2 regions of the Geobacillus sp. CCR genome follow, and region 2 is predicted to be linked to the other one. Evidence: riboswitches for the same ligand, from Rfam matches in the RefSeq annotation. Region 2 holds a riboswitch; the other holds the start of a gene.

Region 1 (26,151 bases), on a different contig from region 2:
GTGCAGCTCAACTTAAGCGACGTGCATTTGACGATGGGGTTTGTCCGCTGCTATGGAAAAGGGCGGAAAGAGCGGATCGTGCCGATCGGGCGCATGGCGATTGAAGCGCTTGCCCACTATTTGGAGCGAGGGCGCCCGCAGCTTGTCAATCCGCGACGACGGGCAACGGAGGCGCTGTTTTTGAACCATTATGGCCAGCGGTTGACACGGCAAGGGTTTTGGAAAATTTTAAAGCGGCTCGCGAAAGAAGCCGGCATCGAAAAAGAATTGACGCCGCATACGCTTCGGCATTCGTTTGCGACGCATCTGCTTGAGAACGGAGCCGATTTGCGCGCTGTGCAAGAGTTGCTTGGGCATGCCGACATTTCGACGACGCAAATGTATACGCATGTTACGAAAACGCGCCTAAAAGACGTGTACAAACAGTACCACCCGCGCGCCTAGCAGCTGCCGTATGCTAGGCGCTTGCCTGTCGTTTTAGTTGTCAGACTTCTGACCAATTGGCCATAGGCGTGTTTTCGCGAAAATACGGGAACGATAGAAAGAGACTCCATTTTTCATTGCAGGCAGGGGGAATGAATGTGAAAACGACATACCGGCGCGTTTTTTTGATTGTGATGGATTCAGTCGGCATCGGCGAGGCGCCGGATGCCGAGAAATACAACGACAAAGGAGCGGATACGCTCGGCCATATCGCTGAGTATCGCGGCGGCCTCTATATGCCGAACATGGCGAAGCTCGGCCTAAGCCATATTCGTGAGATCAAAGGGGTGCCGAAAGTCGAGCGACCGCTCGCGTACTATACAAAAATGAAGGAAGCATCGGCTGGAAAAGATACGATGACAGGCCATTGGGAGCTGATGGGCCTTCGCATCGACAAGCCGTTCCGCGTCTTTCCGAACGGGTTCCCAGATGAATTGATCGCTGAGCTCGAGCGGCGCACCGGCCGGAACGTGATCGGCAACAAACCGGCGAGCGGAACAGCGATCATCGAAGAGCTTGGCGAAGAGCATATGAAAACAGGGGCGATCATCGTCTATACATCAGCCGACTCCGTCTTGCAAATCGCCGCCCATGAACAAGTTGTGCCGCTTGATGAATTGTACCGCATTTGCGAAATCGCTCGTGAATTGACGCGCGACGAGCCGTATATGGTCGGGCGCGTCATTGCCCGACCGTTCATCGGCAAACCCGGCCATTTTGAGCGAACCGCCAACCGGCACGACTATGCGCTTAAGCCGTTTGGCAAAACGGTGATGAATGAATTGAAAGACGCCGGTTATGAAGTGATTGCCATCGGGAAGATCGCCGATATTTACGACAATGAAGGAGTTACCCAGTCGTTGCGAACGACATCCAATATGGACGGAATGGATAAGCTCGTCGACACGCTCGGCATGGACTTTACCGGGTTGAGTTTCGTCAATCTCGTCGATTTTGACGCTAAATACGGCCATCGCCGCGACCCAAAAGGTTACGGCGATGCGCTCGAAGAGTTTGACGCCCGGCTTGCCGATGTGTTGCCGCGCTTGACAGCGGACGACTTGCTTATCATCACCGCTGACCACGGCAACGACCCGATTCACCACGGAACTGACCATACGCGCGAATATGTGCCGCTTCTTGTGTACAGCCCGCGATTTCGCGGCGGCAAGCCGCTCCCAGTCCGCGAGACGTTTGCCGATGTCGGCGCAACGATTGCGGATAACTTCCAAGTCAACCGGCCGCCGTACGGAACAAGCTTTTTGGCTGATTTGGCCTAACTTCATAAAGAACGATGAGGGGGAAAAGAATGGATCGACAAGCGATTGAAAAAACCGCCGGTCATTTGCGCCCATTGATGCCAACTCCGCCTGAAATCGGTCTCATTCTCGGCTCGGGGCTCGGCGTGCTCGCTGATGAAATCGAAGAGGCGGTTCGCATTCCGTATGAAGATATTCCCGGATTTCCAGTGTCGACCGTTGAAGGACACGCTGGACGGCTCGTATATGGGCGGCTTGAGGGGGCGACCGTTGTCGCCATGCAAGGGCGGTTTCATTATTATGAAGGGTATTCGCTTCAGGAAGTGACGTTTCCCGTCCGGGTGATGAAGGCGCTTGGCGTCCGCGAATTGATCGTGACAAACGCTGCGGGCGGCATCAACGAACGGTTCCAGCCCGGCGATTTCATGATCATTTCCGACCATATCAACTTGCTGGGCACAAATCCGCTCATTGGTCCGAACGATCCGGAGCTTGGTCCGCGCTTTCCGGACATGACGGAAGCGTACAGCCGGCGGCTGCGCGAGCTCGCCAAGGAAACGGCGGCGAGACTTGGCGTTCGCGTGCATGAAGGAGTATATGTCGCCAATACGGGGCCGTCGTACGAAACGCCGGCGGAAATCCGCATGATTCGTACGCTCGGCGGCGATGCGGTCGGCATGTCGACCGTCCCGGAAGTGATCGTCGCCCGCCACGGCGGCATTGAGGTGCTCGGCATTTCGTGCATTTCGAATATGGCTGCAGGGATGTCGGATGCTCCGCTTCACCACGACGAAGTGGTTGAAACGGCCGAGCGGGTGAAGACGGACTTTTTGCGGTTTGTGAAAGCGATTGTCGCCGAAATGGCGAAATCAAAACGAAAAAGGTGATCGCGATGCGAATGGTCGATTTGATTGCGAAAAAGCGCGACGGAAAGGCGCTGACGAAGGAAGAAATTGAGTGGATCGTCCAAGGGTATACAAACGGGGACATTCCCGATTACCAAATGAGCGCGCTCGCGATGGCGATTTATTTCCGCGGCATGACCGAGGAAGAAACGGCCGCGCTGACGATGGCGATGGTGCACTCCGGCGAAATGCTCGATTTGTCGAGTATTCGCGGCGTGAAAGTCGATAAACATTCGACCGGCGGGGTCGGCGATACGACGACGCTCGTTTTAGGGCCGCTTGTCGCTTCTGTCGGCGTGCCGGTGGCGAAAATGTCTGGGCGCGGCCTCGGCCATACGGGCGGCACGATCGACAAACTCGAGTCCGTGCCCGGGTTTCATGTCGAGATCAGCAAAGACGAGTTCATTCGACTCGTGAATGAAAACGGAATCGCCATTATCGGCCAAACGGGCGATTTGACACCGGCTGACAAAAAGCTATATGCGCTTCGCGATGTGACGGCGACCGTCAACAGCATTCCGCTCATCGCCTCGTCGATCATGAGCAAAAAAATCGCCGCTGGGGCTGATGCCATCGTCTTGGATGTGAAAACGGGCGCCGGAGCGTTTATGAAGGAACTTGACGAGGCGCGCCGGCTCGCTCGAGCGATGGTCGACATTGGCAAGCGCGTCGGCCGCCGGACGATGGCGGTCATTTCTGACATGAGCCAGCCGCTCGGCTATGCCGTCGGCAACGCCTTGGAAGTGAAAGAGGCCATCGAAACGTTAAAAGGAGACGGGCCGCACGATTTAACCGAACTTTGTTTGACGCTCGGCAGCCATATGGTCTATTTGGCGGAGAAGGCGCCATCGCTTGATGAGGCGCGCCGTTTGCTTGAAGAGGCGATTCGCAGCGGGGCCGCCATCGCGGCGTTCAAAACGTTTTTGGCCGCTCAAGGTGGAGATGCATCGGTCGTTGACGATCTGGATAAATTGCCAAAGGCGGCCTATACGTCGACCGTCACGGCGGCTGCCGACGGCTATGTCGCCGAGATGGCCGCCGATGACATCGGCACGGCCGCCATGTGGCTCGGCGCCGGCCGGGCGAAAAAAGAAGACGTGATCGATTTGGCGGTCGGCATTGTGCTCCATAAAAAAATCGGCGATCGCGTGCAGAAAGGGGAAGCGCTCGCCACGATTCACAGCAACCGGCCAGATGTGCTTGACGTGAAAGAAAAGATCGAGGCGGCTGTTCGTCTGTCGCCGCAGCCGGTTGCTCGGCCGCCGCTCATTTATGAGACCATCGTATAGAGAGGGACGCTGGCGATCCGCAAGGAAAAAAGCGGTTGTTCAAGAAGAAGACGCCTGAAACGCGTGTTTCGGGCGTTTTTTTTGTTTTTTGGAAAATGAGCTGTTTTTTTGTATAAAAATATCTCGCCTGGAAAAAATGGCATGTATAAAGAATGGAGGTTTGGGAGATGAAAACGAAAGTCACTCGTCTTCTTTTATTGCCGTTTCTTCTTTTTCTTCCTCTTTCTGCCCATGCCGAGGCGAAAGAGATGAAGGAAGCGAAAGTGAAGCTGGCCGATGAGGCGAAATCAGCCATTTTGATTGAACGCGACACCGGCAAAGTATTGTATGAAAAAAATGCCCATGAACCATTGCCGCCGGCGAGCATGACGAAAATTATGACGATGCTGCTAGTCATGGAAGCCATCGATGAAGGAAAGCTGTCCTACGATGAAAAAGTGCGGGCGAGCGAATACGCCGCGTCAATGGGTGGATCGCAAATTTTCCTCGAGCCGGGCGAGGAAATGACCGTCGATGAGCTGCTGCGCGGCATTGCCATCGGTTCGGCCAACGACGCGTCGGTCGCTATGGCTGAGCAGATCGCCGGGTCGGAAGAAGCATTTGTCGAGATGATGAATGAAAAAGCGAAACAGCTCGGCTTAAAAAACACTCATTTCGCCAATGCGACCGGCCTGCCGGCGGAACATCACTACAGCAGCGCTTATGATATGGCCATGATGGCGCGCGAACTGTTGAAATATGAAGATATTACGAAATATACGAGCAAGTACGAAGACTATTTGCGCGAAAATACGGACAAAAAGTTTTGGCTCGTCAATACGAACCGGCTTGTCAAATTTTATCCGGGCGTTGACGGCCTGAAAACCGGATATACAGCCGAAGCGAAATATTGTTTGACCGCCACGGCGAAAAAGAACGGCATGCGCGTCATCGCTGTTGTGTTTGGAGCACCGACGCCGAAATCGCGCAATGCGCAAATTACGAAGATGCTCGATTACGCGTTTTCCCAATATCGAACTCACCCGGTGTACAAACGGAATGAAACAGTCGCCCGCGTCAACATAAGCAAAGGCAAACGGTCATCCGTCGAAGCGGTGACGTCGGAGCCGGTGTCGGTGCTGACGAAAAAAGGGCAGTCGGTCGAGCAGATCGAAAAAGTGATCAAAGTGAAAGACAATGTGAAAGCACCCGTTCGCAAAGGCGATGAGCTTGGCGTCCTCATTTTAAAACAGGATGGAAAAGAAATTTTGCACAGCCCGATCGTCGCCAAGCAAACGGTCGAAGAAGCGAGCTTTTGGGACTTGTTTAAGCGGGTGTTTGGCCGCTTCGTGCAAGCGGGATAATGTCAAGTTTTGCGGTCTTTTCGCTCTCTTTGGCGAACGACCACTAGTTTTGTCGGACGGCAGGATTTCGGGCGGACAGCAGCGAAATGTCTCCATATCCTGAAATGGACAAGGGGGAACACGCTGTGAGTCTCGCGATCGACTTGGAAGTGAAGCAAGACGTGCTCATCGTTCGCCTGTCTGGGGAGCTTGACCATCATACAGCCGAACAATTGCGTGAACAAGTGACGGATGTGCTCGAAAACCGAGCGGTCCGCCACATCGTGCTCAATTTAGGACAATTGACGTTCATGGACAGCTCTGGCCTCGGCGTCATTCTCGGACGCTATAAACAAATCAAAAACGTCGGCGGGCAGATGGTTGTATGCGCCGTATCGCCGGCCGTCAAACGGCTGTTTGACATGTCGGGTCTGTTTAAAATCATCCGCGTTGAGGCGGATGAGCAATTCGCCTTGCAAGCATTGGGGGTGGCGTAAATGCGCAACGAAATGCACCTCCAATTTTCTGCCCGCAGCGAAAATGAATCGTTCGCCCGTGTGACCGTGGCGGCGTTCGTCGCCCAGCTTGACCCGACGATGGACGAACTGACGGAAATTAAAACGGTTGTCTCTGAGGCGGTGACAAACGCGATCATTCACGGCTACAACAACGATCCGAACGGCATCGTCTCCATTTCCGTCATCATTGAAGACGGTGTCGTCCATTTGACGGTGAGAGACGAAGGAGTCGGCATTCCTGACATCGAAGAAGCGCGCCAGCCGTTGTTTACGACAAAGCCCGAGCTCGAGCGGTCAGGGATGGGCTTTACCATTATGGAAAACTTCATGGACGAAGTCATCGTCGAATCGGAAGTGAATAAAGGGACGACTGTGTATTTGAAAAAGCATATTGCGAAAAGCAAAGCGTTATGTAACTGAGGGAGACATGCCTATGGATGTCGATGTCAAGCAAGATCAGTCGCCAATCAAAGATCAGGAGATGAAAGAGCTGATCCGCCGCAGCCAAGAAGGCGATCAAGAAGCGCGTGATGAAATTATTGAAAAAAACATGCGCCTCGTCTGGTCGGTCGTTCAACGTTTTTTAAACCGCGGCTATGAAGCGGACGACTTGTTTCAAATCGGCTGCATCGGCTTGTTAAAGTCGGTCGACAAGTTTGACCTGTCGTATGACGTCAAGTTTTCGACGTACGCCGTGCCGATGATCATTGGGGAGATTCAGCGGTTTCTTCGCGACGACGGCACCGTCAAAGTGAGCCGTTCGCTGAAAGAGATGGGCAACAAAATCCGCAAGGCGAAAGATGAGCTGTCGAAAACGCGCGGGCGGGCGCCGACGGTTACGGAAATCGCCGACCATTTAGGCATTTCCCCTGAGGAAGTCGTTCTCGCCCAAGAGGCCGTCCGCTCGCCGACATCGATTCACGAAACGGTGTACGAAAACGACGGCGATCCGATTACGTTGCTTGATCAAATCGCTGACGCCGACGAGGCGTCATGGTTTGACAAAATCGCCTTAAAAAAAGCGATCGAAGAACTCGACGAGCGTGAGAGGCTGATCGTCTATTTGCGCTATTACAAAGACCAAACCCAGTCCGAAGTGGCATCGAGGCTCGGCATCTCTCAAGTGCAAGTATCCCGGCTGGAAAAGAAAATATTGCAGCACATAAAGGACAAAATGGACGGATAGTCCATTTTGTCCGCACGGAGTGGGCAACAAAATGGACGGATAGTCCATTTTGTCCGCACGGAGTGAGCAACAAAATGGACGGATAGTCCATTTTGTCCGCACAGGTGTGTTCAAAATGGACGGATGTCAATTCATCGGCGGTGAACCATGAATCGCATCCGCCTTTTGGTCTGTAAGCGCATCTTGGAACGCTTTTTCCATAGCAAGCAACAAAAGTCTAAAAAAGAATGGGCATTTTTTGCCCATTCTTTTCTATTTTTATGAAATCGATGGTGAACGCCGACAGGCCGCATGATCGGTGTTTTTGCCAACCAAACTAAAGAAAAACAAAATGGGGACAAAGGTGTGAAGCAAATGGCCAACACCGTATTTATCAAGCCGCGCCATCGCGTGCAAGTCAAGCCGGGGGCGGTGGTGACGCTCGGGCAGGCGGCCCAAATCGCTGCGCCGGATGGCGGGCTCATTCGGCGGTTGAAGACGATTCCGCTCTATCGCATCCAGCCCAGCGATAAAAATATCGTCATCATCGATATGATGCAAATGATCCGGGCTGTGTTTGATGTGGATTCCTCGCTTGATGTGCAGATGATCGGCCCATCGCAGACGATCATTGAAGTCGTCTATGAAAAACGGAAGGTTTCGACCGCTTCCTTCGTTCTCGTTTGGCTTCTTTTGTTCGTCGGTTCGGCGATGGCGATCATGAACTTTCACGAGGACGTCAGCATGCAACGGGTGCATCGCCATCTGTACGAGATGGTGACCGGCCAGGCGGTCGATAAACCGCTGCTTTTGCAAATTCCATATTCGCTTGGGCTCGGCATCGGGATGATTTTATTTTTCAACCATTGGTTCCGCAAACGAATCAACGAGGAGCCCAGCCCTCTTGAAGTCGAAATGTTCAACTACCAGCAATCGATCGATCAGTACGTCATTTTGCATGAAAACAAAGAAAGCTTGAGGCCTCTTGACGACGCTTGAGATTTTGCTGGTAGTGTTCGTCGGCTTCGCCGGAGGGTTGGCGGTCGGAACCGGATTTGTCGCTTTTTTGGTCGTGCTTGGCGTCATCCCGCGCCTGACGCAGCTGACGAAAACGCCAAAACGCATTCACGCCTATGAATGGGGGGCTGTAGCCGGCGCCATCGTTGGCGGTTGGATGAGTTTGCGCCATTCGGTTTGGCATTTATCCAAATATTGGCTAGCGCCGATCGGATTGTTTCATGGTGTGTTTATCGGAATGCTCGCTGCCGCTTTAACAGAGGTGTTGAACGTTTGGCCGATTTTAGCGAAGCGGATCGGCGTCGATGATAAAATCGTCATTTTACTTATGGCCATCGCCTTTGGCAAAGTGGCCGGTTCGTTGTTTCATTGGCTTTATTTTGTCGATCACTTTCGCTGACAAAGGGGGAAGGAAACGTGGGATTAAAGTCCGATTATGTCCGCGAGGTGAAGGCGTTTCAGCCTTCTCCCCCATACGCCGCCAATGCGGTAAAAGCGTTTTTTGTCGGTGGGATGTTTTGTGCGTTGGCGCAATGGCTCGCTGATTGGTATGGCGGCACGTTTGCCGCTTCGCCGCTCGAGGCCCATCTGTGGGCGTCTATGGTGATGGCTGGATTGGCGATTGTGCTGACGGCCGTCGGGAAATATGATGATTTCAGCCAATTTGCCGGTGCGGGGGCGACGATGCTCATTACAGGGCTGGCCAATGCGATCGCCAGCGCCGCTATCGAGCATCGCAGCGAAGGATGGACGGCCGGGGTGGCCGGGCAGATGTTGAAAGCCGGTGGGGCAGCGGTCATTTATGGTCTGATTGCCGCCTATGTGCTTGGCCTTGTTTGGCCGTGACGAAAAGAGGGATTGGCCATGAAACGTGTCGGAAAGCAGACATGGGTGTTTGACGATGGTGTTTACATCCAAGCGGCCGCTGCCGCGGTCGGGCCGCTTGAAGCCGACGGGCCGCTCGGAAGTTATTTTGATGTTTGCCATCGCGACTTATATTGCGGCGAAGCGACGTGGGAGCTGGCCGAGCGGAGGCTGATGCGGGAGGCGGTGGACTGCTGCTTGCAAAAGGCGGGCGTCTCTGCCGAAGAAGTCGATCTATTTTTGGCCGGTGATTTGTTAAACCAAAATGCGACATCGAATTATGTCGCCCGCGAGCTGCCGATTCCGTTTTTATGCTTGTTCGGCGCCTGTTCGACCTCGATGCAAACGTTGGCGGCAGCCGCTGCGTTTGTCGCTGGTGGATTGGCTGATCGGGCGCTTGCGGCGACAAGCAGTCATAACGCGACGGCCGAACGGCAGTTTCGCTACCCGACTGAACTGGGGGTGCAAAAGCCGAAAACGGCGACGTTCACCGTCACGGGCGCCGGCGCCGCGCTCGTTGGCCGCGCGCCGGGACGTTGGCGCGTCCGGGCGGCGACGATCGGCAAAGTCGTTGACGCCGGGCTGAAAAACCCACTCGACATGGGGGCGGCGATGGCCCCGGCGGCGGCCGATACGATCGAGCAGCATTTCCGTGACTTAGGCGTCTCGCCGGGCGATTACGATTTGATTGTCACCGGCGACTTGTCGCGCGTCGGCAGCGTCATCGTCCGCGAGTTGCTTGCTGAATCAGGCTACGATGTGACCGACGTTTACAACGATTGCGGGCTGATGATTTACCGGCCAGATCAAAAGGTGTTCGCCGGCGGCAGCGGCTGCGCCTGCTCGGCGGTCGTCACGTACGGGTATTTGCTTCAAGAGCTCGCCCGCGGAACGTTTCGACGCCTGTTTGTCGTCGCTACCGGGGCGCTCTTGAGTCAAACGATGGTGCAGCAAAAACAGTCGATCCCAGCGATCGCTCACGGCGTCGTCATCGAAGCGGCTGGACAGGAGCCGGATTTGCCGCCGTAGGACGTCTTTTATTTGGGAACGATCAGGAGGGAATGTGATATGGAATACGTCCGTGCCTTTCTCGCCGGCGGGCTGCTGTGCGCCATCGTTCAGCTCATCATCGACCGCGGCAAATGGACGCCGGCTGGCGTCGCCGGTTCGCTTGTCGTCTTTGGCGTACTCCTTGGCTTTGGCGGCGTCTATGATCCATTCGTCGCTTGGGCTGGCGCCGGGGCGACGATGCCGCTATGCGGATTTGGGTATTGGTTGGCGAAAGGAGCCATGGCAGAACCGCGGCCGGAGGGATTTGTCGAAACCGGAGCAGCGGTGTTCCGATTTGCCGGCGCCTTGTTCGCTTTTATCGTGGCTGGCTCTTTTGCCGCGGCGCTCACTTGCAAACCGAAAGGGTAGAGATGATGGAAAAACGACGAGTCATTTTAGTAACGGATGGGGACGAGTTCGCCTGCCGGGCGATTGAGCGGGTTGCCGCCGAGATCGGCGGCCGTTGCATTTCCCGCTCGCAAGGCAATCCGACGAAACTGAGCGGTGAACAGTTGGTCGAACTCATTTTGCAAACGCCGCACGATCCAGTGTTTGTCATGTTTGACGATTGCGGCGCCCTCGGGGAGGGGGCCGGAGAGCAGGCGCTTCGCTATGTGGCGACGCATGAGCAAATCCAAGTGCTCGGGGCGCTGGCGGTTGCCTCCAATACGCACCAGCATGAATGGACAAAAGTGCATGTGAGCATCGACCGTGACGGCGTGATGACCGAATATGGGGTCGATAAAGAAGGCTTCCGGGACCTCGAGATCGGGCGGATCAATGGCGATACCGTCTACTGCCTTGACCGGCTGAACATTCCGCTCATCGTCGGCATCGGCGACATCGGCAAAATGGGATACCGAGACCATGCGAAATACGGAGCGCCGATTACGCGCAAGGCGGTCGAGTTGATTCTCGAAAGGAGTGGTGGCCATGCCGGAAAAAGAAAAGAAACCGAAAGCGCCGATCGCGAAGCGACTCGTTGACAACGCGAAGTTTTTGCAACAGCGGATCGGCGTCGGGACAAGCTTTGATTTAGGCGTGCGGAAAATCTATGTCCTAAACCGGGAAGTACATATTTACTACTGCAACGGTTTATGCGACACGCAATACATTATCGAATTGTTAAAACAAATTGTGCGCGTCAACGATGATGAACGCCAGGCGTCCCAAGCGTGGCAGATCATCGAAAATCGACTCGTTCATCAGCAAGTCAGTCCGGTGACGAGCCTCGACGAAGCGGTTGACAAGCTGCTGTCGGGCTTGATCATCGTCTTGATTGAAGGCGAATCGACCGGATTTGCTGTCGACGTCCGCAGCTATCCGGGTCGGCAGCCGCAAGAGCCGGATACGGAAAAAGTTGTGCGCGGCGCCCGCGACGGCTATGTCGAGAACATCATTGTCAACACGGCGCTCACCCGCCGCCGCATCCGCGACGAGCGGCTGCGCTTTGAAATTTTGCAAGTCGGCGAGCGGTCAAAAACGGACGTATGCATCGCCTATATTAAAGACGTCGCTGACCCGGGGCTTGTTGAACTCGTCAAGAAAGAGTTGCAGCAAATCAACGTCGATGGACTGACGATGGGCGACAAAACAGTCGAAGAGTTTTTAGTCAAGCAAGGATACAACCCGTACCCGCTCGTCCGTTACACCGAGAGGCCAGATGTAGCAGCGACGCACCTGCTTGAAGGGCACGTGCTCATTATGGTTGATACATCGCCAAGCGTCATCATCACGCCGACAACATTTTTTCACCACGTCCAGCATGCCGAGGAATACCGGCAGTCGCCAGGGGTCGGGACGTTTGTGCGCTGGGTGCGGTTTTTAGGCATTTTGACGTCGTTGTTTTTGCTGCCGCTGTGGGTGCTGTTCGTCCTTGAACCGTCGTTGCTGCCCGAATCATGGGCGTTTATTGGGCCGAACAAACAAACGAACATCCCGATCATTGTGCAAATTTTGCTCGCTGATTTTGGGATTGAGTTTTTGCGGATGGCAGCCATTCATACCCCGACGCCGCTATCAACCGCGATGGGTTTGATTGCCGCCGTCTTGATCGGACAAATCGCCATCGATGTCGGGCTGTTTGTGCCGGAAGTGATCTTGTACATTTCGGTGGCGGCGATCGGTTCCTTTGCGACGCCAAGCTATGAGTTGAGCGTGGCGAATAAGATTTCTCGATTGGCATTGGTCATTCTTGTCGCCTTGTTTAAAGTGCCCGGGCTCGTCATTGGCACGACCATTTATTTGCTTTGGCTCGCCAGCATCCGCTCGCTTAATACGCCGTACTTATGGCCGTTCATCCCGTTCGATCCAGCGGCATTTATGCAAATTGTCGTCCGCCGTTCGGTTGCCGGAGCGAGAGTGCGCCCGAGCATCGTTCACCCGCAAGACCGGCAAAAACAGCCGTCATGACGCGAACGATCCATTTGGAAGCGGCCGTTTCCACCTATTGGCGGCCGCTTTTTTCGTTTTAGCGCTATTGCAACTTTTTTATAATTATGATAAGTTATATTTAATTGCTTGCACTGATGGTGCTTGCCTCAGTGCTTCGCACGTTTGCACGGGCGGAATGGGCATGGCCCAGCGCGGGGTGTGCGGCCTTCCGTTTCAAGGCAGAGCCGATGGCGCTTTGCGGTTTTCCATTTTGTAAAGGCAGTTGCCGATTTTGCAAACTGTCTTTTTTGCTTTTGCCATGCGATTTCGATAGAGGAATGAGGGGTTTGCGATGTTTCTTCACGGGACAAGCCGCGTGAATGAACAAGGGCATTTGGAAATCGGCGGCGTCGATGTGGTCGAGTTGGCCAAAACGTATGGCACGCCGCTTTATATTTATGACGTTGCGTTGATCCGCGCTCGGGCGCGCGCGTTTAAAGAAGCGTTCCAGCGCCACGGCGTGCGGGCGCAAGTCGCGTATGCGAGCAAGGCGTTTTCCGCCGTCGCCATCGTGCAGCTGGCCGCTGAGGAGGGATTGTCGCTTGACGTCGTCTCAGGCGGTGAGCTGTATACGGCGCTTGCGGCCGGTTTTCCGCCTGAGCGCATCCATTTTCATGGCAACAACAAAAGCCGGGACGAATTGGCGATGGCGCTTGAACACGGCATCGGCTGCATCGTTGCCGACAACTTTTACGAACTCGAGCTGATCGAAGAGCTGGCGGCGTCATCCGGTCGGACGGTGCCGGTTTTGCTCCGCGTGACGCCGGGGGTCGAGGCGCATACGCACGATTACATTTTAACCGGGCAAGAAGATTCAAAGTTCGGCTTTGACTTAAACAACGGTCAGGCGGACGAGGCGTTTCGCCGTGTTATGGCATCGGCCGCGTTTCAGCTGCTCGGCGTTCATTGCCATATCGGCTCGCAAATTTTTGAAACAGCTGGGTTTGTGCTCGCGGCGCAAAAAGTGTTTGCCAAGCTGGCGGAGTGGAACAAGGAGCACGGATTTGTCCCAGCGGTTGTCAATCTTGGCGGCGGCTTTGGCATCCGCTATACGGAGGAAGACGACCCGATTCCGGTGACAGCGTACGTCGACTGCATCGTGGAAGAGGTGAAAAGGCAGGCCGAAGCTTGCCGCTTGCCGTTGCCGGAAATTTGGATCGAGCCGGGGCGGTCGCTCGTGGGTGATGCGGGAACGACGATTTATACGATCGGTTCGCGCAAAGAGGTGCCTAACGTCCGCACCTATATTGCCGTTGACGGCGGCATGAGCGACAACATCCGCCCGGCGCTTTACGGAGCGAAATACGAAGCCGCGCTCGCCAACCGGGTGTTCGGCGAGCCGACGGAAGTCGTATCGATCGCCGGGAAGTGTTGCGAGTCAGGCGACATGCTCATTTGGGACATCGCCCTGCCGGAAGCGAAGCCGGGCGATTATTTGGCCGTTTTTTGCACCGGCGCTTACGGCTATTCCATGGCGAACAATTACAACCGTCTGCCGCGCCCAGCCGTTGTGTTCGTTGAAAACGGCGACGCCCAGCTCGTTGTGAAACGGGAGACATATGAAGATTTGATCCAATATGATTTGCCTTTGAAAACGAAAGTGAAAAAGTGAAGGCCGCCGGTTGGAAAGAGAACGGCCTTCACAAAGAAAAGGCGCCCGCTGCTTTTTTTGGGCGCCTTCTTTCATTGTTGATTTGAGGAAAATGCTGATTTGATCGCGTTCCAAATTTCTTTGAAGATGTCGATAAGGTTTTGAATGAACGTTTTCCCTTCTTCTGACTGCAAAAACGCCGATAGCTGTTCTTTCGCCTTGCTCAGCTGATCGTTCACTTGATCCCAATTAATATGGGCGTTTTGCATTTTATGGAAAAGGGAAATCAGGTTGTTGATTTCATTCTCGCTCAGCGTAATGCCAAGGTCGTTGGCGATTTTTTCAATAAGGGCGCGCAAATCAGCGTCCGTCTGCGGTGGGTTGTTGGCGATTTCTTGTTTGATTTTCGCCAGCAGGGCGACCGCTTTGTCCGCGCCGATCGAATCGGCGAGCTTCGCCGTCTGCACCATTTCCTCGTTCGCCACTTTTTTGACATCATCAGGGATGGCTTGGTCCGAGGAAATTTCATACGCCTTCATCAGCCCCGTCAGCGCTGCGGTGCCGGAAACCGGAAACGGGGCGGTGATGTAAATATCGGCATCTTTCACCCCTGCGGTGATCAAGGCGTTTGTATACATCTCTTTCGTCACCCATGTGATGTTGTGCGTTTCGACATGAAGCCCCGAGCCGGGCTCTTTTATCGTGATCATCGACGACGAGATGGCGCGCGTGCCGATTTGCGCTTTCGGAATGAGTCCGTCCAAATATTTATGCTCCTCAACGTTTGAGACGGTGATCGTTTGCGCCCCGTCCGGCGCCTTCATTTCGTCGAGCACTTTTTGCTTTTGTTCATTCGTTAAGTTTTCCCCGAGCGTCACAATGACATCGCCCGGCGCGGCATCGGCCGCTGCGATGCCCGGAGATGCCAAGAGCACCGCCCAAAGCAGCGATGAAGCGATCGTTCGTTTCACATAGCTCGCCTCCTGTTTACGAAAATGCATTATCATTATACCGCACGCTCGCCTGCTTGGCTATCGGCAAAAAAGCGACGCGGTCAGGCGGCGTGCGAATTTGAAAAGACATTTTTTCTTTTGTTTCACTTGGCAATCATGGTATGATAAAAGCAGTTTCGATGTCGAAAAGGAGCTGGATGCTTGTGGCGAAAAAAGGATATATTCTAATGGAAAACGGCGGGAAAATCGAGTTTGAACTGTTCCCAAACGAGGCGCCGGTGACGGTGGCCAATTTTGAGAAGCTCGCAAACGAAGGCTTTTATAACGGGTTGACGTTCCACCGCGTCATCCCTGGATTTGTCAGCCAAGGAGGATGTCCACGCGGCAACGGAACGGGCGATGCCGGCTATACGATCCCGTGCGAGACGGACAACAATCCACACCGACATGTCACCGGCGCGATGTCCATGGCGCACCGCGGCCGCGACACCGGCAGCTGCCAGTTCTTTATCGTCCACGAGCCGCAGCCGCACTTGGATGGGGTGCACACCGTCTTTGGCCAAGTGACATCGGGCATGGACGTCGTGAGGACGATGAAAAACGGCGACGTGATGAAGGAAGTGAAAGTATTTGACGAACCGTAAACAGCGCATGAGCGAGGATGATCGGACTGTTCGAAACAACTGGCGCTTGTTTTTCTTTTTGCTTGCGGCCAGCCTGTTGTGGGGAGCGGCGTATTGGATTTGGGTTGCGGAATGATGATGCAGGGCGTTTCGTGTGGTATAATGAACATAACGATATAGTGATGCATCCTTCGGGGCAGGGTGAAATTCCCGACCGGCGGTGATGGGGCTTTCCGCCCCTCAGCCCGCGAGCCGAAAGGCAGGATCCGGTGCGATTCCGGAGCCGACAGTATAGTCTGGATGGGAGAAGGATGCCAATATGCGCACGGCTGTTTTCGGCCGGTTCAGACCCATGGGCAGCGTCTGTCGGCCGACTAGGCATGGTAGTATCTTTTGTTTCCGACCGGCCGGTATAGCCTGCTTAGCGAACGTGTGTTTGTTTGCGCATCATTGGTCATTCTCTCATCAATGAGCCCCCGGGGACATCCCGGGGGTTTCGTTTTTATTGAAGGAGGGAGTGCGGTGCATAACGATGAACATTATATGCGGCTCGCTCTCGATGTGGCCAAAGCTGGGGTCGGGCAAACGTCTCCCAATCCTGCAGTTGGCGCGGTCGTTGTCAACGGTGGGACGGTCGTTGGGCTTGGCGCCCATTTGAAAGCGGGTGAGCCGCACGCTGAAGTCTATGCGATCCGCATGGCTGGCGAGAAGGCGCGCGGTGCGACGGTGTACGTGACGCTTGAGCCGTGCAGCCATTATGGAAAAACGCCGCCATGTGCCGATTTGCTCATCCAGGCGGGCGTCCGTCGCGTCGTCGTTGCCACGACCGACCCGAATCCGCTTGTCGCGGGAAAAGGGATTGCCAAGCTGCGCCAAGCGGGCATTGACGTTGATGTTGGCGTATTAAAAGACGAAGCGGACGAATTAAATCGGATGTTTTTCCACTATATCGCCGCAAAAACGCCGTTTGTCACGTTGAAGTTCGCATGCAGCCTCGATGGCAAAATCGCGACGGCGACGGGGGAAAGCAAATGGATTACATCAAGCGCGGCGCGTGAGGATGCCCATCGCCTTCGTGCGCAGCATGACGCCATTTTGGTCGGCGTCAACACCGTTTTGACCGACAACCCGAAGCTTACCGTCCGCTTTGGGGAAAAGCGGAAAAACCCGCTGCGCATCATTTTAGATACAAAATTGCGTACACCGCTTGACGCCCATGTCGTCGCTGACAAGGAAGCAGAAACGTGGATCATCACCGGCGGCGTCAGTCGGGAACAAGCAGCGGCGTATGAGCGCCTTGGGGTGCGTGTATTTTCAATGCCGACGGCCCAGATCGATGTCCGCGATGTGCTCCGTCTGCTTGGGGAGCAGGGAGTCATGTCGCTGTTTGTCGAAGGCGGCTCGCGCGTTCATGACAGCTTCCTCCGCGCGGGAGCAGTCAATGAGGTCATCGCCTATATCGCTCCGAAGCTGATCGGCGGCCGCGGGGCGCCGACGCCGGTCGGCGGCCTTGGCTTCGCCCGGCTTGCTGAAGCGGTGGAGCTTGACATCCGCCGCATCGAGACGATCGGCCCGGACATCAAAATCGTCGCCGCGCCGAAACGGAAGGAGGAATCGTTGTGTTCACTGGCATTATTGAAGAGATCGGCACGATCGAACAAATGAAGCAAACCGGCGATGCCATCGTGATGACGATTGGCGCCAAGCGGGTGCTCGAAGATGTGCGGCTTGGCGACAGCATCGCCGTCAACGGCGTCTGCTTGACCGTCACATCGTTCACCGAACGGCAGTTTACGGTCGATGTCATGCCGGAGACGGTGAAAGCGACGGCGCTAAAGACATTAAAGCCGGGGGCGAAGGTGAATTTGGAGCGGGCAATGGCGGCTGGAGGACGGTTTGGCGGCCATTTCGTCACCGGGCATGTGGACGGCGTCGGGCGCATCATCCGGCAGTGGCCGAAAGCGAACGCCGTCTACTATGAAATCGAAGTGCCGGCCTCGCTGCGCGCCTATATGATTGAGAAAGGATCGGTCGCAGTCGATGGGACGAGCTTGACGATTTTCGGTCTGAGCGAGCGCACGTTCATCGTTTCACTCATTCCGCATACGCGTGAGGCGACGATTTTAGGCGAAAAGCGGCCGGGCGATCTCGTCAATATCGAGTGCGACATGATCGGCAAGTACGTCGCCGCTTTCCTCACCGCGAAAGCGACGCCGACCTCCAAATTGACGGTCGAATTTTTGGAGCAGCACGGCTATAAATAGTGGAAAAGGGGGCAAGCTTGATGTTTGACACGATTGAAGCAGCGCTTTCGGCGCTGAAAAACGGAGAAGTGATCATCGTTTGCGATGACGAAGACCGCGAAAATGAAGGCGATTTTGTCGTGCTGGCCGAAAAAGCTACTCCGGATGTCATTAACTTTATGATCACTCATGGCCGCGGGCTCGTCTGCGTGCCGATTACGGAGGAATTGGCGGAGCGGCTCGAGCTTGAGCCGATGGTCACTCATAACACGGACGCGCATGGCACAGCGTTTACGGTGAGTGTCGACTACAAAACGACAACGACGGGAATCAGCGCCTACGAGCGGGCGGCGACGATTCAGGCGCTGCTTGATCCGAATGTGAAAGCGAGCGATTTTAAACGTCCTGGCCACGTTTTTCCGTTGATTGCGAAAAAGGGAGGCGTCTTGCGGCGCGCCGGCCATACAGAAGCGGCGGTTGATTTGGCCCGTTTGTGCGGCGCGAAGCCGGCCGGCGTCATTTGCGAAATCATTAAAGAGGACGGGACGATGGCTCGCGTTCCTGATTTGCGGCAAATCGCCGACCAGTTCGGATTGAAAATGATCACGATCAAAGATTTGATCGCCTATCGGAGCCAGCGGGAAAAGCTCGTGAAACGGGAGGTGGACGTTTGGCTGCCGACCGAATTCGGCGAATTTCGCGCCATCGGCTACACAAACGTGCTCGACGGAAAAGAGCATGTGGCGCTTGTCAAAGGAGAGATCATCCCGGATGAGCCGATCTTGGTGCGCGTCCATTCCGAATGCTTAACTGGCGATGTGTTTGGCTCGTACCGGTGCGACTGCGGTCCGCAGCTGCATGCGGCGCTCAGGCAAATCGAGGCGGAAGGGCGCGGGGTGTTGCTTTACATGCGCCAAGAAGGGCGCGGCATCGGCCTTATGAACAAGTTGCGCGCTTACAAGCTGCAGGAGCAAGGTTATGACACCGTCGAGGCGAACGAAAAGCTCGGCTTCCCCGCCGATTTGCGCGATTATGGCATCGGGGCGCAAATTTTGAAAGATCTTGGCGTGACGAAAATGCGCCTGCTCACGAACAACCCGCGCAAAATCGCCGGCTTAAAAGGGCATGGACTCGAAGTCGTTGAACGGGTGCCCATTCAGATGCCAGCGAAAAAGGAAAATGAAAAATATTTGCGCACGAAACATGAAAAATTAGGACATATGCTTCATTTTTAATGATGGGAGGAGCAACGAACATGCGCATCATTGAAGGAAACTTAGTCGGCACCGGATTGAAAATCGGCATCGTCGTCTCTCGTTTTAACGAATTCATCACGGGCAAGCTTTTATCTGGGGCGATCGACGGCTTGACGCGCCATGGCGTGAGCGACAGCGACATCACTGTCGCCTGGGTGCCGGGTGCGTTTGAAATCCCGCTTGTGGCGAAAAAAATGGCGGAATCGAAGCAGTTTGACGCTGTCATTACGCTTGGCGCCGTCATCCGTGGGGCAACGAGCCATTTTGACTACGTCTGCAGCGAGGCGGCCAAAGGCGTCTCCCACGCGGCGCTTGCAAGCGGTGTTCCGGTCATTTTCGGCGTGTTGACGACGGACACCATTGAACAGGCGATCGAGCGGGCCGGCACGAAAGCGGGCAATAAAGGATGGGAAGCGGCGGTGTCGGCGATCGAAATGGCGAACGTCTTGCGGACGCTTGCGTAATTTGCGTAAAAAGGCATGAAATGGTTCACAATATCGGTGAGAATGTTTATAATACGTATAGAGAAAATGACAAAAACTTTTCCATTTCGGAAAAGCGTTTGTCGATAATGAGGGATTTTTATGTTAATCCGTTACCGAAAAAACTATGAGAAAATCGCCATGGGACTGTTGTCGTTTATGCCGACGGAAAAAGACCTGAAACGGCTGCAGCAGACGATGAAACAGTATGAAACAAACAACGATTGGCAGCTGTTTTTATGGAAAGAAGGGGATGACATCGTCGGCATTATCGGCGTCCTGTTGCGCGCTCCTGATGTTGTGGAAATCCAGCACATCAGCGTCAATCCGTCACACCGCCACCAAGGGATCGGAAAACAGATGGTCAAGGCATTGAAAGAGGTGTACCCGGGCTGCCGATTGTGCGCCAACGAGTGGACCGCCTCGTTTTTCGATAAATGCCATGCGTGCAACGAATAACGAAACTAGCGCGGCTCCGCGCTCAGGCGGGCGGCGGAGGGAGAGGGAAGCCAACTCCTTCCGCTTTGGCCCGTTTTTTTTGTTCGCGTGCGGCGACGACGTCCGAGCGGTCGCGGCGCCGGTGTTTATCCACAAGATCAAGGTTGGCTAGGTCGCTGGCTTGCCCCCAAACGAGCTGCCGGTGGGCGCAGGCGGCCTGGCATTGCTCATAAAGGGAACGGTCGCGAATCGGCAGTTCGACGCTTTCGTACGGTTCGCCGCGGGTGATCCGCCCAGCCGTCTCGTCGAGCAAGCGGGCGAGCGCCTCGTCATCGAGGCCGAGTCGCCGGATCATCTCTTGCGCTTCGTCAAGCAGCGCCCGCGCCCGTCGAATGAGGCGCAGCGCTCCCGAGACGTTGCCGCGCCGGTAATGGTAAAAAGCGACCGCCGTTTGAATGAGCACAAGCCAACCTTTGTTTCGACCGTCTTGTTTCCAATGTTCCTCCAAAATTTCGTGGCATTCAAAATAATCGCGGTCGCTATGGAAATGGACCAAATACTCGATATACGCTTTTGGATACATCGGCCATCGTTCCTTTCAAAAGTGGGCCGCGCCATGTGAAGGCGGACGGCTCTTCTTCGATTATACGACTTCGGCGGTCTGCGGCGCAAAAAAGAGACTGTTTTCCGTTCGCTTCGCCGCTTCGTTATGATACAATAAATGTACTGCAGCTGGAGACGAGCCTACCGGGCGGTGGTTCTGGAAAAAATGGTGGGATGGATGTGCAATTGCCGTACAACGTCAAAATCGAAGCGTTTGAAGGGCCGCTTGATCTGCTTTTGCATTTGATCAACCGCTATGAAATCGATATTTACGATATTCCGGTCGCGCAAATTACGGAGCAGTATATGGCGTACATTCACACCATGCAGGAGCTTGAGTTGGATATCGCCAGCGAATATTTAGTGATGGCGGCCACCTTGCTTGCGATCAAAAGCAAAATGCTGTTGCCGCCCTCCAATGAGGAAGCTGTCGACGGCGACATCGAGTGGGGCGATGACGGGGACCCGCGCGAGGAGCTGGCGCAGCGGCTGCTTGAATATAAAAAGTTTAAAGAGGCGGCGCGCGAACTGAAGCGGCGCGAAGAGGAGCGGGCGCTTTTGTTTACAAAGCCGCCGAGCGACTTAAGCGCATACGCGGATGAGAAAAAGGCGGCGCCGCTGGATGTGAACGTATACGATATGCTTGGCGCCTTGTCGAAGCTGTTGCGCCGAAAAAAACTGCAAAAACCGATGCGGGCGAAAATCTCCCGCCAAGATATTTCCGTCGAACAGCGCATGGCGGAAATTTTGCATGAACTAAAGCAGGCGAACGGGCGGAAAAACTTTTACGAGCTGTTTCCGTCCTACGATCGTTCGTATATCGTCGTGACGTTTTTGGCCATTTTAGAGTTGATGAAGCAAGACGAAATCATCGTTGAGCAAGAACGGAATTTCAGCGATTTGTTTCTGGCGGTGAAACCAGCCGGTTGAGGCGGTGCGGTTTGGCCGCGGCGGTTTGCTGCGGCGGGCCGCTTTTCTTTTGTTGTTTGCCCATGCCATGATAAGGCGGAGAGTTGACTCACATTGGGGTGAGAAGACTTGGGAAACGACGAAAACAGGAGGAAAGGAGGAGGGGCGCCAACGAGTTTGGCGTGGCAGAAGGGCGATGGAACAAAACGAAAGAGAAAAAAAGGGCGCCGGTGCGCCAAATTCGGCAAAGGCGATCGTGGAAGCGCTGTTGTTTGCTGCCGGCGATGAAGGGCTGTCGCTTTCACAAATTGCTGCTGTGTTGGAAGTCAGCGAGCTAGAGGCGAAAGCGGTGATCGAGGAGCTTCAACAAGACTGCCGACGGGAAGAGCGCGGCATCCAGCTTGTCGAACTTGGCGGCGTGTTTTTGTTGGCGACAAAAAAAGAACACGCCCCCTATTTAAAGAAGTTGGTCGAAGCGCCGGGAGCATCGCCGCTGTCGCAGGCGGCGCTTGAGACGCTCGCCATTATCGCATACCGCCAGCCGATTACGCGCGCGGAGATTGAGGAAATTCGCGGCGTAAAAAGCGACAAGCCATTGCAGACGCTGATGGCACGGGCGCTCATTAAAGAGGTTGGACGAGCCGAAGGAACCGGGCGGCCGATTTTGTACGGGACAACCCCGGAATTTCTCGATTATTTCGGGCTAAAAACGCTCGAGGAGCTGCCGCCGCTGCCGGAATGGGCGGACGATGGCGAATCCGAGCGGGAAGCGGATTTATTTTTCGAAAAATTAGCAGAAAATTTGAGCGATGGGCAGCCGGAATATGGTAAACTAAAGAAAAATGGCTGATCGGGAAGGAGAGCGCTCATGAACGTTTGCCGCCTGTACGGTGAAGAGCTGCAAAAGTCGCAATCGAACACGTTTGAAGACTATTTCAACCGCTCGGAAGTCACGTACCGCGACGGGGGCGAAGAGCGGACGCTGTCTGTGTTGTATTTGCGCCATTTTGAGGCGGCGCTGCTTGATTGGCTGCCGTATGAAAGCGATCCACTGTTTACGGCTAACGGGCGCGACATTCATTTGCGCGACATCATTGCTCTTGTCTGTTTATGGAAAAATCCGGCGTATCGGAAGCGAAAGCGCGTCTACATTCATGATGAAGAGGAATTGCGCCGTTATTTTGCTGAGGTAGACGCCAAAACGCTGCAGGCGCTTGTCAGCGAATGGGCGGAAACCGGCGAGTGCCGCTTGCCTGAACGGTCGGCGTAACGAGAAAATGCGGTTGGCGCCGCGTTTTCTGTGCGTCCGGACAAGGAAACCGTTTGGTGCAGCCGGCGGTTTGCCAAAGCAGCCTGCCTTTTTCAGAAAAAAGGGGGGGCTGACCCAAAACGCGAATATGTTTTGGGTCAGCCCGATTTTTTTGAGCGGTTTATCTATGGCTCATTTGCAGACCCGCTGCAGGGAAGCATCACCGCGATTCTGTTCTTCCTTGCTGTCTTTTCCTATGATGACTGCCCTCGCTCCTCTATGTATGAGCGGCCGGGAATTTGGGTGAATGCGGACAAGAACGATTTCCCCATGACAGCATACGATATGGCGAACAAAACAGGAGGAGGTTTTTACCAAATGGACGATCAGGTGTTGTTCGCCCAATATGCGGCTAGGGTGAACGAATGGGGAAATCAAGTCAAGGAGACGCTCGCTTTGCGTGGGGCAAGCACGGATGGCGCTTCGTCGCTGCTCGAGTTTATTGCCGAGCATGACGGCGAGTGGACGGAAGAGGCCGTCCGCGAGCTTCAGCGCCTTGCCGATGACGTGTATGTCGGTGCGCTTCGCCAGTATGTCATGGAAGCGGCTGCGTGGGGAAGACAAGTTGAACAGGCGCTGTCTGCACGCAGGATGGCTGAGGATGTTGGGCTTTCGTCTTTGTTGGCGTACATCGATGGACACGGCGATGAATGGACCGAAGAAGCGATTTACGAGCTCCAGCGTCTTGTCGATGACGTATACACTCGGGCCGTCCGCCTGGCTGATTCGTCAGCTGCCGAGCGGGAAGAAGAGGCGACGCAAGAACAAGTCGAAGGGGAATCGGTGTCGCCTGAACTGGAGAGTGAAAACAAAGAGAACGAAGACGGATGGCTTGACACCAGCGGGACGGCAGAGCGGGTTGAGGACGCAAAAGAGCCGGCTTTTATGGCGGAGCTCTCCGACTCGCCGACTGATGCAGCTGACGGCGAGCCGGATCAAGTGGACAACGTGACCGATGGAAAGCGACGCTGGGTGGATGCGGACGACGGCGGTGAGCCGCGTCAACAAGTAGCGCCCGGCCGTCATGTCTTGCCGCCGCTGCCGTACCGTTATGATGCGCTCGAGCCGCATATTTCCGAAGAAATCATGCGCCTTCACCATACGAAGCATCATCAAAGCTATGTCGACGGTCTTAATCAGGCGGAGCGGATGATGGCCGAGGCGCGCCGGACGAACAATTTTGATCTGTTGAAACATTGGGAGCGGGAAGCGGCGTTCCACGGCTCCGGGCATTATTTGCATACAATCTTTTGGTACAACATGCATCCAGAGGGCGGCGGCGAGCCGCGCGGGGAGCTGCGGGCGCAAATCGAGCGCGATTTTGGCAGTTTTACCGCCTTTCGCCGTCATTTCACCGAAGCGGCGAAAAGCGCCGAAGGGGTCGGCTGGGCGCTGCTCGTTTGGGCGCCGCGAGCGCACCGTCTGGAAATTTTGCAGGCGGAAAAACACCAGCTCATGGCGCAATGGGATGTGATCCCGCTTCTCGTGCTTGATGTGTGGGAGCATGCCTACTATTTGCAATACAAAAATGATCGGGCGGCGTACATCGAACATTGGTGGAACGTCGTCAATTGGCGCAACGTTGAAGAACGCTTTCATGAGGCGCAGAAGCTTCGTTGGCAGCCGTTTTAAACGGGCGGGGGGGAACCCCCTGCCCGTTTTTTTGGGAGAGCAGGCGCTGCGATCCATCAGGACACCTGTCCGCCGTTTCAAGGAGCGGCTTTCTCTTTGCAGGGAAAATGTCATCAACGCGCCCAGCGCAAGCGCCGGAGCGGATCGTTCAGGCTGTCTCCCCTTGCAACAGCATTTTTTCATCATATTTGTCCCATCGAGGCATACACTTGTACAAAACGCGGCTTTGGGGTTCAGCCTGTTTCCGCCGCGACGTTTCTTCGGCTGCGGCCCGTTCAGCCTAATCGGAAAGGAGGAACAGGCGATTCCTCCCCGCTCCTTAAAGGAGGGGGATCCTCGCCGATATGAGATGAATAAGCAGAAGCGGCTCATTGCGCTCATTCTTGCACTCGCTGCGGGGATTATGGCATTTGTTCCAGAGCGGATGCGCGCTATGGATGGGGTGAGCGCAAAAAGCGCGATTTTGATAGAGCAGCATTCCGGGCGGGTTTTGTTTGCCAAGGATGCCTATACAAAACGGCGCATCGCCAGCATTACGAAAATTATGACCGCCATTTTGGCGATTGAATCGGGGAAGATGGACGACACGGTGACGGTCAGCGCCCGCGCTGTCCGGACCGAAGGGTCGTCAATTTACTTGCGCCAAGGGGAGAAAATCAAACTGCGCGATTTGGTATATGGGCTGATGCTTCGTTCCGGCAACGACGCGGCGGTGGCCATCGCTGAACATGTCGGCGGCAGCGTCGAAGGATTTGTTTTTTTAATGAACCAAAAAGCGGCTGAAATCGGGATGCGTGATACCGAGTTTGCCAATCCGCACGGGTTGGATGACGCGGAAAACCACTACTCAACCGCGTACGATATGGCGCTGCTCATGCAATATGCGATGAAAAACAAAGAGTTTCGGCGCATCTCGGGGACGAAGGTGTACCGCGCCCCCGCTCCGCCCGGCGAAGACGGCGCGCGTGTGTGGCGAAATAAAAACAAGTTGTTGACAAGTCTTTACGAATATTGCACCGGCGGCAAAACCGGCTATACGAAACGGGCCCATCGCACGCTCGTGACGACGGCATCCAAAGGCGGCATCGATTTGATCGCCGTGACGTTGGATGCACCGGACGATTGGAATGACCATATCGCTATGTACGAATATGGATTTTCTCATTATCACATCGCCAAAGTGAGCAGCGAGCGGGTGGTCGACAAAATTTCTGATCCGTTTTACCGCGGGCGGCTGCAGGCGGTCCGCGATTTGCGATATCCGGTGACCGATAAAGAGGAGAGCGGGCTGCGGGTGAAAGTGTATTTGCTGAAGCCGCGCAAGGAATGGGAAAAATACCCAGAACGGGCGCCGACAGAGGTCGGAAAGGCGGTGCTTTATTTGCATCAAAAGGCGGTTGATTCGGTGCCGCTGCTGTATGAACCGGGAAAGGAAGGAAGCGGCCGAGGGTTTTTATGGCAAGTATTTCGCTTTTTAGGTGTGAGAAGAGATGGTTAACCTCATTTGGGTGATGATGGCGGTCATTGGCATCGTCTTTGCGGCGGCCAACGGCACGATGGACGAAGTGAACAAAGCGGTGTTTGAAAGCGCCAAAGAAGCGGTGACGATCAGCATCGGCATGGTCAGCATTTTAGTGTTTTGGCTCGGGCTGATGGCGATCGCTGAACGCGCCGGCTTGCTTGACAAAGCGGCGCGCCTGTTTATGCCGCTCGTACGCCGCTTGTTTCCAGAGGTGCCGCCCGGCCATCCTGCGCTCGGCTATATCGTCTCGAATATGGTCGCCAACATGTTCGGCCTTGGCAATGC
Region 2 (5,807 bases):
CCGCTTGGATATCTTCTTCACGTTCGACCGTCACGTCAATGGCAATCCGCAGTCCTTTCACAATCGTTTCTAACGCCATGCTAGGCTGTCCTGGATGCCGGGCTGCTTGTTCCGGCAGATACGGAATATGGATAAATCCGGCCCGAATGGGCATCTTCACTTGGGCAATATAATGCATCAATCCGTAAAACACATGGTTGCAGACAAACGTTCCCGCTGTATAAGAGACAGAGGCTGGTATGCCGTGACGCCTCAACTCATGGACAATCGCTTTGACCGGCAAAGTTGACCAATAGCCAACAGGCCCGCCTGGAACAACGGGTTCGTCAATCGGCTGATGACCTTCGTTGTCGGGAATGCGGGCATCATTGATGTTCACCGCTATCCTTTCAACGGAAATATCGGCTCTCCCTCCCGCCTGTCCGACGCAAATCACAATATCGGGATCCACTTGCTTCATTGCATCATGCAAGATTTCTAATGATTGGCCAAATACGGTTGGAATCTCCCGAACTTCAACGATATACCGATCGTTTTTCCATCCGGCTGCTTGCTTGGCCGCCTCCAGCGATGGATTCACCGTTTCTCCTCCAAACGGATCAAATCCGGTCACGAGCACTTTTTTCATCGTATCTTCAGTCCTTTCCCGTTATCGGATTATAAATCCATGAGAGTGACCACATACATTGCAGCGATGTTGAACGCCAACAGAATCAACGCTGTCGGCACTTGCACGCGAATCACGTGGTTTTTGTCTTTCAAATCAAGCAAGGCGGCGGGCACGATGTTGAAATTCGCCGCCATCGGCGTCATCAAGGTGCCGCAGTAGCCGGAAAACATCCCGAGGGCGGCCACATGATTCGCATCGACGCCAAATTGTTTGATCAGCAGTGGAACAGCGATCCCCGCTGTCATGACCGGAAACGCGGCAAAAGCATTGCCCATGATCATCGTAAACAAAGCCATGCCAATACAATAGGCCACCACAATCCAAAACAATGAATGAGTCGGAATGATGTTTCCTACCAAATTGGACACAGCGGTGCCTACCCCAGCAGTCGTAAAAATCGTCCCTAGCGTTGCCAGCATCTGCGGCAAGAGGGCGGCCCAGCCGATTGATTCAAGCAGCCTGCGCGATTCTTTAACTGCCATAAACGGAGTGGTCCGAGTCATCGCCATGCTGACGAGCAAAGCAACGAACGTCGCTAGCCCGAGAGACACAAGAGTCACGTTTTTCGGATCGAAAAGAAAAGCGTTTCCAACCTTGACATTTTTCAGCCATGTCACACCGATGACAGTCAAAACCGGAATCAACAAGGCCGGAATGAACAGGCGATGTTTCAATCGATCGCGATGTTGTCTTCTCTCTTCCGGCGTCGCCTCTTGGTAGCTTCCGAGCTTCAATCCCCCGGTTCCGACAATGGCCACCATGATAAGCACAAGCACTCCGGTGTAAAACGGGGGAATGATGCTGCCGAACAGCAGTGTCACACCATAAAGGAAATAAAACAACCCTGATGTGAAGCGCTTCGGGTTTTGACGATCGGCAAAGGTCCACAAGCTTCCCAACACAACCACAATGCCTAAAAATATGTACACCGCTTCAATGGACAACCACATTCACTCTCTCCCCTTTCCATTCTCCCGATGAAAGAGCTTGTGAAGCGAGCGGTCCAGCCGATGCAGGCGGATGCTGTGAACGATCAGCGCGGCCACGGCCGTTGGGATCGCCCATAACGCCATATGCAGCGGATCAGAAGGAATGCCGTTTTGATCAAAAAATCCTTTCATCAACAAAATCGCTCCGATGGCGATGAACACATCCTCGCCAAAAAACAACCCGATATTGTCCACCGCTGCGGAATGAGCGCGAATGTCATCCCGGACATGATCCGGCAGTTTTCCGTATTTCGCTTCCGCCGCTCCTTCTGCCATAGGAGCGACGAGCGGACGAACCATTTGAGCATGGCCGCCGATGGAAGTAAGCCCAGCCGCTGCAGCCGCTTCCCGGATGATCAAATAAGCGGTCAAGATTCGTCCTGTTGTCGCGGCTTTGATTTTCGCCACGACACTTTCTGCCTGTTCACGCAATCCAAAACGTTCCAAAATGCCGATGACGGGCAATGTGGCGATGAACACCGCCATATACCGGTTGGTCGTAAACGCTGTTCCAAATTGTTCAATAATGTCATACAGCGATTGATGGGCGAGCAATCCTGTCGCCAATCCAGCCGCTGTCACGACAAGAAGTGGATTAATGCGAACAATGAAGCCGATGATGACGATCAACACTCCAATGAGCACCATGTTTCTCTTCTCCTCTCCAGCACATTTTACGGCAAATGTTAATACAAATCGTTACGTCGTTCACCCCACTCTATTTCTTAGTCGGCATCCCCCCTCTCCTCCATCTGTCGTTCCACATTTCGGAACAATAGTTTCAAATTTGTTATTATCATTATATAATTGGGAAAAATTAAAAATCAATAAATACTTACCGAAAATTTACTTTACAAAATAAAACATCAACTTGACCGAACCCGTCATGATACATCAAGCCCCCTCTTCGTTGCATCCCTTGCCCCTATTTTGTATCATGAATAATTAAGAGAAATTTAGCAGAAAAAGGAGGTGCCAACCATGACCAAACAACTCCCTCCCGGCCAATTCGAAACGGAAAAATGGCCGATTTTGCATGAGGGCGATGTGTACGAATTCGATGAAGCGACGTGGAATTTCCGATTGTTCGGCGATGTGAAAGAGGAAGTTTCGCTGTCGTATCAAGAAGTGATGCAGCTGCCGAAGACGGTTTCAACCATCGATATGCATTGTGTCACAACATGGTCAAAATTCGACACGACGTTTGAAGGCATCGCCTTCCGCGAGTTTTTGCGCTTTGTGGAGCTAGATCCTGATGTGAAATACGTGAAAATTTACGGATATTTAAACGGCGACCGGTTCGGTTATTCGGCGAACTTGCCGCTTGAGGCGCTCATGGGCGACGATGCCTTGTTTGTCTATCGATGGAAAGACAAGCATCACGACTGGCAGGACATCTCGCCGAAGCACGGCTATCCGCTCCGGTTCATCCCGCCAGCGACGTTTTACTTATGGAAAGGGGCGAAATGGGCGTCGGGCATCCGCTTTATGAAGGAAGATGAGCCGGGCTATTGGGAGGAGCGCGGCTATTCGATGACCGCCAATCCGTTTAAAGAGGAGCGGTTTGCCGAGTGGGTGCCGCGGATTCGCTTTTGACAAAGCAAAAAGCGAGGGGTCGGAAATCCCTCGCTTTTTGATCATCAAGCGGCTTGGCGGGATGCCGCTTGTTTCTCAAGCCAAGCACGAAGACGCCAAAAGAGAAGCTGAAATACGATGGCCGCCATCGCTCCTTTGACGGCGTTAAACGGCAAAATCGCCGATACCACCAACGCCTTCGCTTCCGGCGCGCTCATCTGCGGAGCGCCAAGGAAAAGGGTGTACGCCGGCATAAAGACGTAGTAGTTGAGCACGCTCATGACGAGCGCCATTGTCACTGTTCCCGCCGCCAACCCCAGCAGCAAGCCTTTTTTCGATGCGGCTTTCCCATAAATATAGGAAACCGGCAAAATAAACGCCGCCCCAGCGGTAAAGTTGGCGATTTGGCCGATCGGAACGCCGGTCGCACTGCCGACAAAAACATAGTTCAACACGTTTTTCAAGAGTTCGACCGCCACGCCGGCGAGCGGGCCGTACAACAGCGCGGCGACAAGCGCCGGGATGTCGCTGAAGTCGACAAGCAAAAAGTTCGGAAACGGCGGCAGCGGAAAGTTGAGCATCATGAGCACATGCGCCATGGCGCCCAACACTCCGATGCCGACAAAGGCGCGGATGGAAATGCGTTTCATGTTTGTTCTCCTCCCCTTCTCGTGATTCATCCTCACAAGAAGAAGGCTGCCGCCGCGAGCGCCAACAAAAACTCCCTTAAACCGAACGAGGCTTAAGGGAGAAAAAGGGTGTGCGCAACTAGACGTTCGCATGCGCCAAAACGAACGCCGGCAAACCTTCATCTTCTCCCATCCAGACTATACTGTCGGCTCCGGACTCGCACCGGATCCTGCCTTGCGGCTCGCGGGCTGAGAGGCCAAGCGCCTCATCACCGCCGGTCGGGAATTTCACCCTGCCCCGAAGATGAATCGCTTATCCGTTTTTTCATTATTCCGATGAATTTAGTATACAATTCCTTTTTGGATTTGTCTACGATTTTTTGCTTGCGGCTTGATTATTCCCGCATCGGAAGCGAATCTTCCGGTTCGAGCACCGGTGGGGCGACTTGAACCAAATCGGCGTATTTCAATCCCGTCCCCGTGTTGAGCACGACGACCGTCTCCCCATCACGAATCCAACCGCTCTCGCGCAGCTTTTGGGCCGCCGCAAACGCCGCCGCTCCTTCCGGGCAAATGAACGCCCCTTCGAGTTCGGCTGCCGTCCGCTGTTCAGCCAAAATCGCTTCATCGTTGACGGCAATAGCGCAACCGTCCGTCTCATACACCGCCTCAAGAACAAGAAAGTCGCCAAGCGCTTTCGGCACATTGATGCCAAACGCCACTGTATGGGCGTTCGGCCAAAACTCCGATTCACGTTTTTTCTCCTTCCACGCCTTGACGATCGGCGCGCAATGCTCGGCCTGCACAGCGACCAGCCGCGGCATGCGGCCGTCCACCCAGCCGAGCGCCTGCAGTTCTTTGATCGCCTTGTAAATGCCGATCAACCCGACGCCGCCGGTCGGATACAAAATGACATCCGGGAGCTGCCACGAGAATTGTTCGGCAATTTCCAGTCCCATCGTTTTCTTCCCTTCAATCCGGTACGGTTCTTTCAACGTCGACGCATCGTACCAGCCATATTCGCGGATTGCTTTGGCGACAATTTGCCCGGCATCGCTAATGAGGCCGTTGACTAAATACAGTTCCGCCCCAGCGATGGCGCATTCCTTTCGCGTCAGTTCCGGCGCATCAACCGGCATGACGACCGTCGCCTGGATGCCGGCTCGAGCGGCATAGAGCGACCACGCCGCACCCGCGTTGCCGTTTGTCGGCATCGCGAGCTGTTTGACGCCCAGTTCCTTTGCTTTCGACACCCCAACCGCCGCGCCGCGAGCTTTAAACGTCCCTGTTGGAATAACCCCTTCGTCTTTCATGTAGAGCGCTTCAATGCCGATTTCCCGCCCTAAGCGCTGCATCGGCACAAGCGGCGTCATCCCTTCGCCGAGCGACACGATATGTTCAGGATGCTTTACCGGCAGCAACTCATGATAACGCCATAAATTCGCTTCACGTTCCCTCAGCACATCCCTCTTGACTTTTTGGCGCATCGACTCCAAGTCGTAAGCGACAAGAAGCGGCGAACCGCATTCGCAAAGTTGATGGATTTGGTCGACATCGTATGTACGTTCACACTTTGGGCAATATAGGTGGGATACATAGCTGAATCGCAAATGACTTCTCTCCTTTCTTGCTCACTTCATCCGCACCGGACAAACGGTGTCTCCTTCACCGTTTCAGAAAGGCATAACCGGCGGCAGTTGGCTTTTTCACTATAACATAATAGCCATCGTCGGCATCTCCTCCCTCGCTTTTATGCATAATTGCGCCAAACCAGCAAACACTATAGTCGAACATTTCATGGTCCCAGCTGAATAGACTGCCAGGAGGTGATCGCAGTGGATCGAAAAACAAAAGAGGGTCTTCACCATTTTCTGTGATTTCCACTCAACCCCAGAAATATGTTAGCTGGATGAAATCGGTTCATCAGTCAGGATCCTTCTTCCG

The links. Region 2 has a riboswitch for FMN ahead of ACVBDQ_RS17360 (ECF transporter S component). Riboswitches for the same ligand answer to the same signal wherever they lie in the genome.
Region 1: linked by a shared signal. The riboswitch ahead of ribD (bifunctional diaminohydroxyphosphoribosylaminopyrimidine deaminase/5-amino-6-(5-phosphoribosylamino)uracil reductase RibD) and the one ahead of ACVBDQ_RS17360 (ECF transporter S component) in region 2 are both predicted to bind FMN.

The regions. Positions count from the first base shown of each region.
Region 1 covers NZ_JBREBQ010000017.1:30,191-56,341, reverse strand. Annotated here, with positions in the region: gene xerD (site-specific tyrosine recombinase XerD) at 1-444, shown strand, start outside; gene deoB (phosphopentomutase) at 576-1,763, shown strand; gene ACVBDQ_RS10500 (purine-nucleoside phosphorylase) at 1,793-2,629, shown strand; gene ACVBDQ_RS10495 (pyrimidine-nucleoside phosphorylase) at 2,635-3,936, shown strand; gene ACVBDQ_RS10490 (D-alanyl-D-alanine carboxypeptidase family protein) at 4,104-5,279, shown strand; gene spoIIAA (anti-sigma F factor antagonist) at 5,405-5,755, shown strand; gene spoIIAB (anti-sigma F factor) at 5,756-6,196, shown strand; gene sigF (RNA polymerase sporulation sigma factor SigF) at 6,210-6,962, shown strand; gene ACVBDQ_RS10470 (stage V sporulation protein AA) at 7,317-7,940, shown strand; gene ACVBDQ_RS10465 (stage V sporulation protein AB) at 7,927-8,358, shown strand; gene ACVBDQ_RS10460 (SpoVA/SpoVAEb family sporulation membrane protein) at 8,376-8,804, shown strand; gene spoVAD (stage V sporulation protein AD) at 8,823-9,851, shown strand; gene ACVBDQ_RS10450 (SpoVA/SpoVAEb family sporulation membrane protein) at 9,891-10,241, shown strand; gene ACVBDQ_RS10445 (stage V sporulation protein AE) at 10,247-10,858, shown strand; gene ACVBDQ_RS10440 (spore germination protein) at 10,806-12,284, shown strand; gene lysA (diaminopimelate decarboxylase) at 12,598-13,917, shown strand; gene ACVBDQ_RS10430 (DUF1002 domain-containing protein) at 13,989-14,867, opposite strand; gene ACVBDQ_RS10425 (peptidylprolyl isomerase) at 15,053-15,493, shown strand; gene ACVBDQ_RS10420 (hypothetical protein) at 15,480-15,608, shown strand; FMN riboswitch at 15,656-15,788, shown strand; gene ribD (bifunctional diaminohydroxyphosphoribosylaminopyrimidine deaminase/5-amino-6-(5-phosphoribosylamino)uracil reductase RibD) at 15,995-17,137, shown strand; gene ribE (riboflavin synthase) at 17,092-17,736, shown strand; gene ACVBDQ_RS10405 (bifunctional 3,4-dihydroxy-2-butanone-4-phosphate synthase/GTP cyclohydrolase II) at 17,757-18,950, shown strand; gene ribH (6,7-dimethyl-8-ribityllumazine synthase) at 18,971-19,435, shown strand; gene ACVBDQ_RS10395 (GNAT family N-acetyltransferase) at 19,556-19,912, shown strand; gene ACVBDQ_RS10390 (DUF309 domain-containing protein) at 19,935-20,474, opposite strand; gene ACVBDQ_RS10385 (segregation/condensation protein A) at 20,669-21,424, shown strand; gene scpB (SMC-Scp complex subunit ScpB) at 21,600-22,253, shown strand; gene ACVBDQ_RS10375 (hypothetical protein) at 22,272-22,673, shown strand; gene ACVBDQ_RS10370 (superoxide dismutase) at 23,031-24,344, shown strand; gene ACVBDQ_RS10365 (D-alanyl-D-alanine carboxypeptidase family protein) at 24,694-25,842, shown strand; gene ACVBDQ_RS10360 (nucleoside recognition domain-containing protein) at 25,835-26,151, shown strand, end outside.
Region 2 covers NZ_JBREBQ010000066.1:527-6,333, forward strand. Annotated here, with positions in the region: gene pcp (pyroglutamyl-peptidase I) at 1-628, opposite strand, end outside; gene ACVBDQ_RS17345 (DUF979 domain-containing protein) at 658-1,620, opposite strand; gene ACVBDQ_RS17350 (DUF969 domain-containing protein) at 1,621-2,307, opposite strand; gene ACVBDQ_RS17355 (sulfite oxidase-like oxidoreductase) at 2,641-3,255, shown strand; gene ACVBDQ_RS17360 (ECF transporter S component) at 3,300-3,914, opposite strand; FMN riboswitch at 4,041-4,173, opposite strand; gene ACVBDQ_RS17365 (threonine synthase) at 4,259-5,473, opposite strand.